2 regions of the Stenotrophomonas sp. 3(2025) genome follow, and region 1 is predicted to be linked to the other one. Evidence: riboswitches for the same ligand, from Rfam matches in the RefSeq annotation. Region 1 holds a riboswitch; the other holds the start of a gene.
The links. A riboswitch is a leader RNA that binds a small molecule or an ion and turns the genes downstream of it on or off. The one in region 1 is predicted to bind glycine.
Positions count from the first base shown of each region.

Region 2: linked by a shared signal. The riboswitch ahead of gcvP (aminomethyl-transferring glycine dehydrogenase) and the one ahead of ACUXVE_RS11125 (trimeric intracellular cation channel family protein) in region 1 are both predicted to bind glycine.

Region 1 is NZ_JBQOIF010000012.1:61,068-66,666, forward strand. Features, by position in the region: gene ACUXVE_RS11105 (NYN domain-containing protein) at 1-76, opposite strand, end outside; gene ACUXVE_RS11110 (NAD(P)/FAD-dependent oxidoreductase) at 198-1,478, shown strand; gene ACUXVE_RS11115 (nuclear transport factor 2 family protein) at 1,546-1,971, opposite strand; gene ACUXVE_RS11120 (GIY-YIG nuclease family protein) at 2,044-2,301, opposite strand; glycine riboswitch at 2,342-2,431, shown strand; glycine riboswitch at 2,445-2,548, shown strand; gene ACUXVE_RS11125 (trimeric intracellular cation channel family protein) at 2,633-3,250, shown strand; gene ACUXVE_RS11130 (3-deoxy-7-phosphoheptulonate synthase) at 3,422-4,495, opposite strand; gene ACUXVE_RS11135 (hypothetical protein) at 4,748-5,008, opposite strand; gene ACUXVE_RS11140 (DUF6616 family protein) at 5,093-5,431, opposite strand; gene ACUXVE_RS11145 (DNA alkylation repair protein) at 5,508-5,599, opposite strand, start outside.
Region 2 is NZ_JBQOIF010000013.1:96,348-101,946, forward strand. Features, by position in the region: gene ACUXVE_RS11815 (VOC family protein) at 1-44, shown strand, start outside; gene gcvP (aminomethyl-transferring glycine dehydrogenase) at 145-3,012, opposite strand; glycine riboswitch at 3,074-3,176, opposite strand; gene ACUXVE_RS11825 (multidrug effflux MFS transporter) at 3,476-4,702, shown strand; gene ACUXVE_RS11830 (siderophore-interacting protein) at 4,844-5,599, shown strand, end outside.

The sequences.
Region 1 (5,599 bases):
GGACTTCGTCGATCTTCGAGGCCGGTGCATTGTCGGCGTCGATCAACAGGGCGATGCGCTTTTCCGGTTCGCTCATGAACTCCTCACGGGCAGTTGCCTGAACCCGAGTATCGCCGATCCCGATGCACGCTGACGTGACAAGGAGCGGCCGTGCGAAGATGCCAGGCACTTCCCCCATGCCCCCCTGGAGTGAGTCGATGAGTCGTGATCGCGTCCCCCACCTGGTCGTAGTCGGCGGCGGTTTCGCCGGCCTGTGGGCCACCCGTGCGCTGGCCCGCGAACGCATACGCATCACCCTGGTCGACCGTCGCAACCACCACCTGTTCCAGCCGCTGCTTTACCAGGTGGCCACCGCCGGGCTGTCCGCTCCGGATATCGCCGCACCGCTGCGCCACATCCTCGGCCACCAGCGCAACGTGGAGGTGCGGCTGGGTGAAGTGGTGGCCATCGACAAGCAGGCCCGCCAGATACGCATGGCCGATGGCAGCACGCTGGACTACGACAGCCTGCTGCTGGCCACCGGTGCCACCCACGCCTACTTCGGTCACGACGAATGGGCCGACGATGCACCCGGCCTGAAGACGCTCGACGATGCCATCGCCCTGCGGCGCAAACTGCTGCTGGCGTTCGAACGCGCCGAAGCCGAACCGGACCCGGAAAAGAAGGCGGCATGGCTGAGCTTTGCCGTGGTGGGCGGTGGGCCGACCGGCGTCGAGCTGGCCGGCACCCTCGCGGAAATCGCCCGGCATACGCTGCGCAATGAATTCCGCCACATCGATCCGGCCAGCGCCAAGGTACGGCTGGTCGAGGCCGGTCCGCGCGTGTTGTCCACCTTCCCCGAAGTGCTTTCGCTGAAGGCACGCCGGCAGCTGGAAAAACTGGGCGTGGAAGTGATGACCGGCACGCCGGTGAGCCACATTGATGGACAGGGCTTCAAGCTGGGCGACCAGTTCGTGCCCGCGCGTACCGTGGTCTGGGCCGCCGGCGTGGCCGCCTCACCGTTGGCGCGCACCCTGGACGTGCCGCTGGACCGCGCCGGTCGCGTGCAGGTGCAGCCCGACCTGACCCTGCCTGGTCATCCGGAACTGTTCGTGGCCGGCGACCTTGCTGCGCTGAACCAGGCCAACGGCAAACCGGTACCGGGCGTTGCGCCTGCCGCCAAGCAGATGGGCAAGTACGTGGCGGACGTGATCCGCGCGCGCCTGCATGGCAAGGCAGCACCCGGGCCGTTCAAGTACGCCGACTTCGGCAACCTGGCCACCATCGGCCGCATGGCCGCGATCGTGCACCTGGGCAAGTTGCAGCTGTCCGGCGTGCTGGCCTGGTGGTTCTGGCTGGCCGCGCACGTGTTCTTCCTGATCGGGTTCCGCAACCGCGTCGTGGTGCTGTTGAACTGGGCGGTGGCGTACTGGAGCTACCAGCGCAGCGCGCGGATCATCTTCGGCGATGACCGCGAAGACCGGCGGCCGAAGCGGTAGGGTCCACACCATGCGTGGATGAATTTCTGTGCAGGTTGCATGGAGCGCAGCCACGCAGGGCGTGGCTCTACTTCGGCTTCGGGTACCACAGCGCGTTGACGATGACCCAGCGCTGCTCGAAGCGGCCCATGTGGAAGTAGTCGACGAACCACGGGGTTTCCAGCCGCACCGATGCGACGTTGCCGGTCACGTCCAACACCGTGCAGCGGCGATCCCATTGATCCTTCGGGGTCTTCAACGCGCCCTGCTTGGTCAACGCAACCAGCTCTTCCTTCGACATCCGGCGCAGGCCCAGGCGCTCGTCCGGTGTATCACCGAGCACCGCACGTTTGGCCAGGTCCGGATGCAGGGAACGGGCGACGCGCTGCGGGTCGGCCTCCAGCTGGCCATCCACGTAGTCGTGGCAGGTGGCTTCGATGGCTGCGATCGTGGCGGCGTCGGCGACAGGGCTTGTCGCCGCAGCGACAGCGAACAACAGGGCAAGCGTGGACATCCGGGTCTCCAGCGCTGAGGGCTGGGCGATCATGGCATGGCCGGATGCGCCCGATCTACGCATGCCGTGGATCTACTGCAACAGCCAGGCCAGCTTGCGTTCGCGCGGCTGCCGCTTGAGCTCCCATTCGGCACGTGAGGCCGCTGCCCGGTCTGGGTACTCACGCACCGCCAGGACCCGCAGTGGCGGCCGCGACCGGGTGTAGCGGGCCCCCTTGCCGGCCTGGTGGGCAGCAAAGCGGGCCGGCACGTCGGTGCTGATGCCGGCGTAATAGCTGCCGTCGCGGCATTCGAGCAGGTACAGGAACCACGGGCGGGAAGGCGAAACCATGGCCGGATTATGCCGTGCTGCACTGCAGCGGATATACTGCCGCCCGAATGCAGGAGAGAGGCGCCGCGCTGGCGCCCGCCGAAGGCGCAGGCTCCCATGATCGCTCAGGCCGGTGGGCTGGAATCCCACCAACCATGCATTCGACTCGCCGAGCTGGAGAGAGGTCACCGGGCACGCCCGGGACGATCCGCCGAAGGGGCACGCGGCTCACGCCGCTGAACTCTCAGGCAAAAGGACAGCGGGAGCGGCACCGGTCATCGTCATCCCGTCATTGCGCAGGCAGTGGCGGTATGTGCGCATGGCCGGCCCCACCGCGCCCGGAGCCTGTCCCATGCTGCTGTCCATCATCTACCTGATCGCCATTTCCGCCGAAGCCATGACCGGTGCCCTGTCTGCCGGCCGCCGCCGCATGGACCTGTTCGGCGTGGTCATGATCGCCTGTGTCACCGCCCTCGGCGGCGGCTCGCTGCGCGACATCCTGCTTGGCCACTATCCGCTGGGCTGGGTGAAACACCCCGAGTACCTCGGCTTCACCGTGTGCGCGGCGCTGATCGCCACCTGGGTGGCGCGCTGGATGCACCACTTCCGCCGTACCTTCCTGGTGCTCGATGGCCTGGGCCTGATCGCCTTCACCCTGATCGGCTGCTCGATCGCGCGCGAGGCCGGCCATGCACTGCCGATCGTGCTGATCGCCGGCATGCTCACCGGCGCGTTCGGCGGCGTGCTGCGCGACATCCTCTGCAACGAGGTGCCGTTGATCTTCCAGAAGGAGCTGTACGCGATCATCTCGCTGCTGACCGGTGCGGTGTATCTGCTGTTGCTGCACTGGGGCGTGGCCGATGCCACGGCGATCCTGTGCTGCCTGGGCGGTGGTTTCGCCGTGCGTCTGCTGGCCATCCACTACCGCTGGGAAATGCCGAAGTTCGTGTACCACGACGAAGTGCATTGAGCGCTGACGTTCGCCGGGTTTCACACCACCCCGGCGATGTACCTGGCGCTGGCAAGAGTGCGCAGCGCCAGGCGCATCGCCGGTGCAGACGGGCCGGTCTCCAACTCCGACCGGCCCTGATCGCGGCCGCACCCCCGCAGGCGCTGGCCGCCATCCACACACGTGCCGCACTCAAGCGGCTTCGGACACCTTCACCTCACGGCGGGCGCGCACGGCAGCGGCAAGCCGCTCCAGCACCTGCACGGTGGTGTCCCAATCAATGCAGCCATCGGTGATGCTCTGGCCGTAGACCAGCGGCTGGCCCTCCACCAGTTCCTGGCGACCGCCGACCAGGTGGCTTTCGACCATCACACCGACGATGCGCTGCTCGCCGTCTTCCAGCTGGGTGGCGATGTCTTCGATCACCTTCGGCTGGTTTTCGTGGTTCTTCAGGCTGTTGGCGTGGCTGGCATCGATCATCAGGCGCGTCGGCAGCTTGGCCTTGGCCAGCGCCTGGCAGGCATCGGCCACGCTGGCCGCATCGTAGTTCGGCTGCTTGCCACCACGCAGGATCACATGGCAGTCGGGGTTGCCGGTGGTGGAGACGATGGCGGTGCCGCCCTGCTTGGTGACCGACAGGAAGTGATGCGGATTGGAGGCCGCGCCCACGGCATCGGCGGCGATCTTGACGTTGCCGTCGGTGCCGTTCTTGAAGCCGACCGGGCACGACAGCCCCGACGCAAGTTCACGATGCACCTGGCTTTCGGTGGTGCGTGCGCCGATCGCGCCCCATGCCACCAGGTCGGCGATGTACTGCGGCGAGATCACGTCGAGGAACTCGACGCCAGCCGGCAGGCCCAGCTTGTTGATGTCGCGCAGCAGGCCACGGGCGATGCGCAGGCCCTTGTCGATCTTGAAGCTGCCGTCCAGGTCCGGATCGTTGATCAGGCCCTTCCAGCCCACCGTGGTGCGCGGCTTCTCGAAGTACACGCGCATGACGATTTCCAGCTCGCCGGCCAGCGCATCGCGCATCGGCTTCAGGCGCTGTGCGTACTCGATGGCGGCTTTCGGGTCGTGGATCGAGCACGGCCCGACCACCACCGCCAGGCGGTCGTCGCGGCCGTGCAGGATCTGGTGCAGGGCGGCGCGCGAAGCGCTGACGGTGTCGGAGGCTTCGTCATCGCAGGGCAGCATCGCCAGCAGCTGGGCAGGCGGTGTCAGCGGTTCGATGGTGCGGATACGCAGGTCGTCGGTGTGCGGGGGCATGGTGAGGGGTCTCTACGGAAGGTGGGGGTCCGCAGCGTGGCGACATGAAAAAAGCCGCCAGGTTCGCTGGCGGCTTTCGGGAATGCGTCTGAAGCTTTCTTCAGGGTGAGCGCAATCCTTCCTCCGCCGGGGGCTTCGGAAAGTAATACCAATAAAAGCTGGCGTGGGTTGCGTTCATGGGATCTATTGATAACACAGGGTTTTGGCGGGTGCCAACTGTTTCATCCGCAACTGCGGGCGCGGTTCAGCGGACTATCGGCTACCATGCACTTCCACATCCAGCAGCAGCGTCTCGTGGATGTCGACCCAACGCTCGACCACCCGGTCCAGTTCCTGCCTGGCCTCATCAAGCTGTTCGGGGTTGAGCATGGACCTGGCCGTATACAGATCGGACACCAGCTGCCGCAGGGTGGCTTCCTGGATGGCCACCACCGGCCCTTCCAGGCCGGGTACCTGCAGCGCTGGACTGCTGCCCAGCGCTCCGTACAACGTCACCTGGATCTTGCTCTGCATGCTCGACTTCCCTGCGGGTGGACACGGCCGAGCGCCATCTTTACCCGGAATGGATGACACGCGCATGTGCCACCGCAGGCCGCATTACAGCGCTGCAAGATCCGCAAGGTGCTGGGCCATCGCATCCACCGCGCCCACGGCATTGGTGGTGGCGAAGTAGTCATGCCAGCCAGTAGCACTGATGGCGGCCACCAGGGCATCGGCATCTGCACGGCTGCCGCACCTCCAGACCGCGTAGTACTGCTCGGTGCTGGCATATGACACGTCGCTGGCCACGCGGCCCATCGCCAACGGTGCGATGCGTGCGGGATCCAATTGCTGCATGCCGGCGCCGATGCGGGTGAAGAAGGCGTTCCGCTGTTCCGCGCACAGCGCTTTCCAGGCCGGCGTCGCCGCGTACAGCTCGATGAGGAGGTGGGACATGTGGTCTTCCTTGAGGGTCGTGGGATTGCCGGCCAGCGGCCGGCACTACCGGGAAACGCGCGTGAACGGTACGGCGCTACAGCGAGCGCAGCGCGCGCTTGCGGATGTACCTATTGGCTGAGCTGTCGTGCGTTGACTGCCACCGCGTGCACACATCGCGCACCCATC
Region 2 (5,599 bases), on a different contig from region 1:
GCGTGTCGTGGCAGTTGAGCCTGGGACAGATGCCCGACCCATGATGCGTTCTGCCGCTGTGCTCGCCGGGCATGGCCCGGCGCTACCGGAAAACAAGAACGGCCCGCTTGCGCGGGCCGTTCTCATTTCCGATGCCGCGATGGCTTACGCCTCGACTTCGTCATCCTTGTAGGCATCGACCGGGATGCAGGCACACATCACGTTCTTGTCGCCGTACACGTTGTCGACGCGGGCCACCGGCGGCCAGTACTTCTGCAGCTTCAGGCTCGGCAGCGGGAAGGCGGCCAGCTCGCGCGGGTAGGCGTGGGTCCACTCGCTGGCGGTCACGGCCGTGGCCGTGTGTGGAGCATTCTTCAGCGGGTTGTCCTCGCGGTCCAGGCGGCCGTCTTCGATCGCGGTGATCTCTTCGCGGATCTGGATCATCGCGTCGATGAAGCGGTCCAGCTCGTGCAGCGATTCGCTTTCGGTCGGTTCGACCATCAGCGTGCCGGCCACCGGGAAGCTCAGGGTCGGGGCATGGAAGCCGAAGTCGATCAGGCGCTTGGCCACGTCTTCGGCACCGATGCCGCTGGCCTTCTCCAGCGGACGCACGTCCAGGATGCACTCGTGCGCGACCAGGCCGTTGCGACCGGTGTACAGGGTCTTGAAGTGCGGGGCCAGGCGCTTGGCGATGTAGTTGGCGTTGAGCTGGGCGACCTGGGTGGCCTTGCGCAGGCCCTCGGTGCCCATCATCGCGATGTACATCCAGCTGATCGGCAGGATCGAGGCGCTGCCGAAGCTGGCGGCGCTGACCATGCCGACCGGACCGTTGTCACCCAGCTTGCCCGGCAGGAACGGGGCAAGGTGCGACTTGACCGCACACGGGCCAACGCCCGGGCCGCCGCCGCCGTGCGGGATGCAGAAGGTCTTGTGCAGGTTCAGGTGCGAAACGTCCGAACCCCACTTGCCCGGCTTGGCCACGCCGACCAGGGCGTTCATGTTGGCGCCGTCGGTGTACACCTGGCCGCCATGCTTGTGGATGATCTCGCAGATCTCCACCACCTCTTCCTCGAACACGCCGTGCGTGGACGGGTAGGTCATCATGATCGCGGCCAGGCGGTCGCTGTACTTCTCGGCGTTGAGGCGGATGTCTTCAACGTCGACGTTGCCGTTGGCATCGGTCTTGGTGACCACGACCTTCATGCCGCACATCTGCGCCGAGGCCGGGTTGGTGCCATGCGCCGAATCCGGGATCAGGCAGATGTCACGGTGATCTTCGCCACGCGAGCGGTGGTAGGCGCGGATCGCCAGCAGGCCGGCGTATTCGCCCTGCGCACCGGAGTTCGGCTGCAGGCTGACGGCGTCGTAGCCGGTGCACTCGACCAGCATCGCTTCCAGCGAATCGATCAGTTCCTTGTAGCCCAGCGCCTGCTCGGCCGGCACCAGCGGGTGGATCTGCGAGAACTCCGGCCAGGTCACCGGGATCATTTCGGCGGTGGCGTTGAGCTTCATGGTGCACGAGCCCAGCGGGATCATCGTGCGGTCCATCGCCAGGTCCTTGTCGGCCAGCGAACGCAGGTAGCGCAGCAGTTCGTGCTCGCTGTGGTGGGTGTTGAACACCGGGTGGGTCAGGAACGCGGATTGGCGCAGCAGACCGGCCGGCAGCGCATCGGCGGTGCTGGCATCGAGCGCGTCCACATCAACGGTGGCACCGAACAGCGCGCCTACGGCGACGATGTCGGCGCGGGTGGCGGTCTCGTCCAGGCTGATGCCGACCGAACTGCTGTCGATCGCACGCAGGTTGTAGCCGGCGGCACGGGCCTTGGCATGGATCGCGTCGGCGTCGACACCGGTGACGTGCAGCGTGTCGAAGAAGTCGGCACCGACCTGCACACCGGCAGTGCGCAGCGCGCTGGCCAGGATGGCGGCCAGGCGATGGGTGCGGCGGGCGATGCGGGTCAGGCCTTCCGGGCCGTGGTAGACGGCATACATCGAGGCCATCACCGCCAGCAGCACCTGTGCGGTGCAGATGTTGGAGGTGGCCTTCTCGCGGCGGATGTGCTGTTCGCGGGTCTGCAGGGTCAGGCGGTAGGCCGGGTTGCCCTGTGCGTCGATCGAGACGCCGATCAGGCGGCCCGGCATCGAACGCTTGTAGGCGTCACGGCAGGCCATGAACGCCGCATGCGGGCCACCGAAGCCGAACGGCACGCCGAAACGCTGGCTGTTGCCGACCACGATGTCCGCACCCCATTCGCCCGGGGCGGCCAGCAGGGTCAGTGCCAGCAGGTCGGTGGCCACGGCCACCAGGCCGCCGCGCGCGTGCACGGCATCGACCAGCGCCTTGTAGTCGCCCACCTGGCCGAAGGTGTCCGGGTACTGCAGCAGCAGGCCGAAGGCTTCTGCTTCCAGCGCTTCGGCCGGGGTGCCCACGCGCAGCACGATGCCCATGGGCTCGGCGCGGGTGCGCAGCAGTTCCAGCGTCTGCGGGTGCACGGCGTCGTGCACGAAGAAGGTGTCCGACTTCGACTTGGCCGAGCGCTTGGCCAGGGTCATCGCTTCAGCGGCGGCCGTGGCTTCGTCCAGCAGCGAGGCGTTGGCGATTTCCATGCCGGTCAGGTCGGCACACAGGGTCTGGAAGTTGATCAGCGCTTCCATGCGGCCCTGCGAGATTTCCGCCTGGTACGGGGTGTAGGCGGTGTACCAGGCCGGGTTTTCCAGGATGTTGCGCAGGATCACGTTCGGCGTGTGGGTACCGTAGTAGCCCTGGCCGATGAAGCTGCGCAGCACGGTGTTCTTGTCGGCGATCGCGCGGATCTTCGCCAGCGCCTGCACTTCGGTGATCGACTCCGGCAGCGCCAGCGGTGCCGGCGACTTGATCTTGGCCGGCACGATGGCATCGGTCATCGCATCCAGCGAGGCGTGGCCGATGACGCCGAGCATCTGCGCGATCTCGGCATCGTTGGGGCCGATGTGGCGCTCGACGAACGCCGAATGGTGCTCGAGCTCACGCAGGGAAGGGGTGTTCTGGGACATGGCGAAGGATCCGTCAGGAAAGGGCACACGCACGGGCACAAGCCGCCGGTCGGCGGTCTGCGGGCGCCCCTCTGTCCTTTTGCCTGAGAGTTTAAAAGCGCGGAAAACCGCAGCTTCGTGCCCCTTCGGCGCCGGATCGAACCGGTCTCTCCAGAGTTCTGTTACGGGTGGTATCGGGCCTGAGCGATTACGGGCGTTGCGCCTTCGGCAGCGGTGACCTGCTTCTCCCACCGTGTTGCCCGCCGATTATAGCTCGTTGCCGGCGCCTGACGGTGGCCCGGGCTGGCCTCACGGGGCTGAATGGCCGATGGCCCGGGCGTGCGTTCTGTGCATCCTTGCATGGCATCGCGCGCATTCCCCACCTATGATGGTGGGATTCTCGTATTCATCTGGCGCCGTCCCTGCTGCAGGGGATCGGCGCCCGCCGTGCGTGTCATGCATGGCCCTGCCGGACGCTTGCCCGATGACCGCCGCCGTTGCTCCTTCCACCCGCCGCATGGCCCTGTTGCTCGCTGGCCTGGCCATGTTCGGTCCGTTCTCGATCGACACCATCTTTCCCGCGTTTCCGCAGCTGGCCCAGCGCCTGGCGGTGGACGAAGTGGCGGTGCAGCAGACCATCAGCGTCTACCTGCTGTTCTACGGCCTGATGAGCCTGGCCCATGGCCCGCTGTCCGATGCGTGGGGACGCAAGCGGGTGATCCTCGGCGGTCTGGTGATCTTCGTCGGCGCCTCGGTGGGCTGTGCGTTGTCTACCGACCTGACCACGCTGCTGGCGTTCCGCGCACTGCAGGGCCTGTCCGCCGGCGTGGGCATGATCGTTGGCCGCGCGGTGATCCGCGATCTGTACCACGGCCACGACGCGCAGCGGCTGATGAGCCAGGTGTCGATGCTGTTCGGTATCGCCCCGGCCATCGCGCCGATCATCGGTGGCTGGATCCTGCTCAGCGGTGCCGGCTGGCCGCTGATCTTCTGGTTCCTGGTGGTGTTCGCGCTGGTGCTGCTGGCGGCCACCGCGCGCTTCCTGCCGGAAACCCATCCGGTGCAGGCGCGGATCGCCCTGTCGCCACGCACGTTGCTGCGCGATTACGTGCGCATCGGCTTCAACCCGCGGTTCCTGCGCCTGGCCCTGGCCGGCAGCATCGGGTTCGGCGGCATCTTCCTGTACATCTCCTCGGCGCCGGCCATCGTGATGCAGCACCTGCATCTGGGTGAAGGTGGCTTTGCGTGGTTGTTCATTCCCACCATTGGCGGCATGACCACCGGTTCGTTCCTGTCCGGGCGCATGGCCGGGCACAGCACACCGACCCGACAGGTCGCGCTCGGTTTCAGCCTGTGTGCGGTCTCTGCCGTGCTGAACATCGGCTACGTCACCCTGGCGCCGCAGTTCGCGCTGCCGTGGGCGGTGATGCCGATCTTCCTTGGCGGCATGGGCATGGCGCTGATCTTCCCGATCCTGGCGCTGGCGGTGCTGGACATGTATCCGCTGCAGCGCGGCCTGGCGTCGTCGCTGCAGGCGTTCGTGCAGCTGATGATCAGCACCGTGGTGGCCGGCGTGGTATCGCCGCTGCTGCACAACAACCCGCTGCACCTGGCACTGGGACAGGCGGGCTTCTTCGCGGCCGGCTTCGTGTTCTGGTACTGGGAGCACCAGCGCGAGCGCGCATCAGAGGCAGCCAGCACGGCGCATTGAGCGTCGTGCAGGGGTAGGGCGCGTCATCACGCGCGGATCCGTTGCGGCGCTGCGGCCAGGGATTAGGCTGGGGTTTCCAGCGAGCCGGTTCGTGGGTGCACGACAGCCAGCCATTCCGATGTCGTCGCATGAGGTACCCGCATGGCTGCGCAGCAGACCTACCGCCTGTTCGAGGTGGCGCTGAAGGAGCGCCGCGTTCTTTCTCCTTCCCTGGACCGCATGGTGTTCACCGGCGCCGACGTGGCGCACATGAAGACCGAAGGCCCGGACCAGCGTATCAAGGTGTTTTTCCCTTTGCCCGGCCAGGACGCGCCGGACGTGCCCAGCGGCGAAGACTGGTATGACCGTTACCGGGCACTGCCCGATGAGGCGCGGCCGCCGATGCGCACCTTTACTCTCCGCCAGCTGCGTGCCGGCGAGTGCGAGGTCGACGTCGACTTCGTGCTGCATGGCCAGACCGGACCGGCCTCGCGCTGGGCCACGCATGCACGGCCGGGCGACCGCGTGGTGCTGCTGGCCCCCGATGCCGACTGTGCGGACAGCAGCGAGGGCTGGGAATGGAAGCCGCCAGCCGGGGTAGGCCAGGTGCTGCTGGTGGCCGATGAGACCGCGTTGCCGGCGGTGGCCGGCATCCTCGAGGAACTGGCCGGGCTGGCCGATCCGCCGCGCACGCTGGCCCTGCTGGAGATCGCCCAGGCCGGTGATGCGGTGCCATTGAAGGCCCCGGCTACGGCCGAACTGGTGTGGTTGCCACGCGGGGAGCAGGCCCATGGGCAGCGGTTGCTGCAGGCGGTGCAGGCGCGGCTGGCGGCGGCCGCGACCGTCGCCGGGGCTGCCGAGCTGGACGACATCGACGTTGATGCGCAGATCCTGTGGGAGCAAGCGGACGCCAGCGCG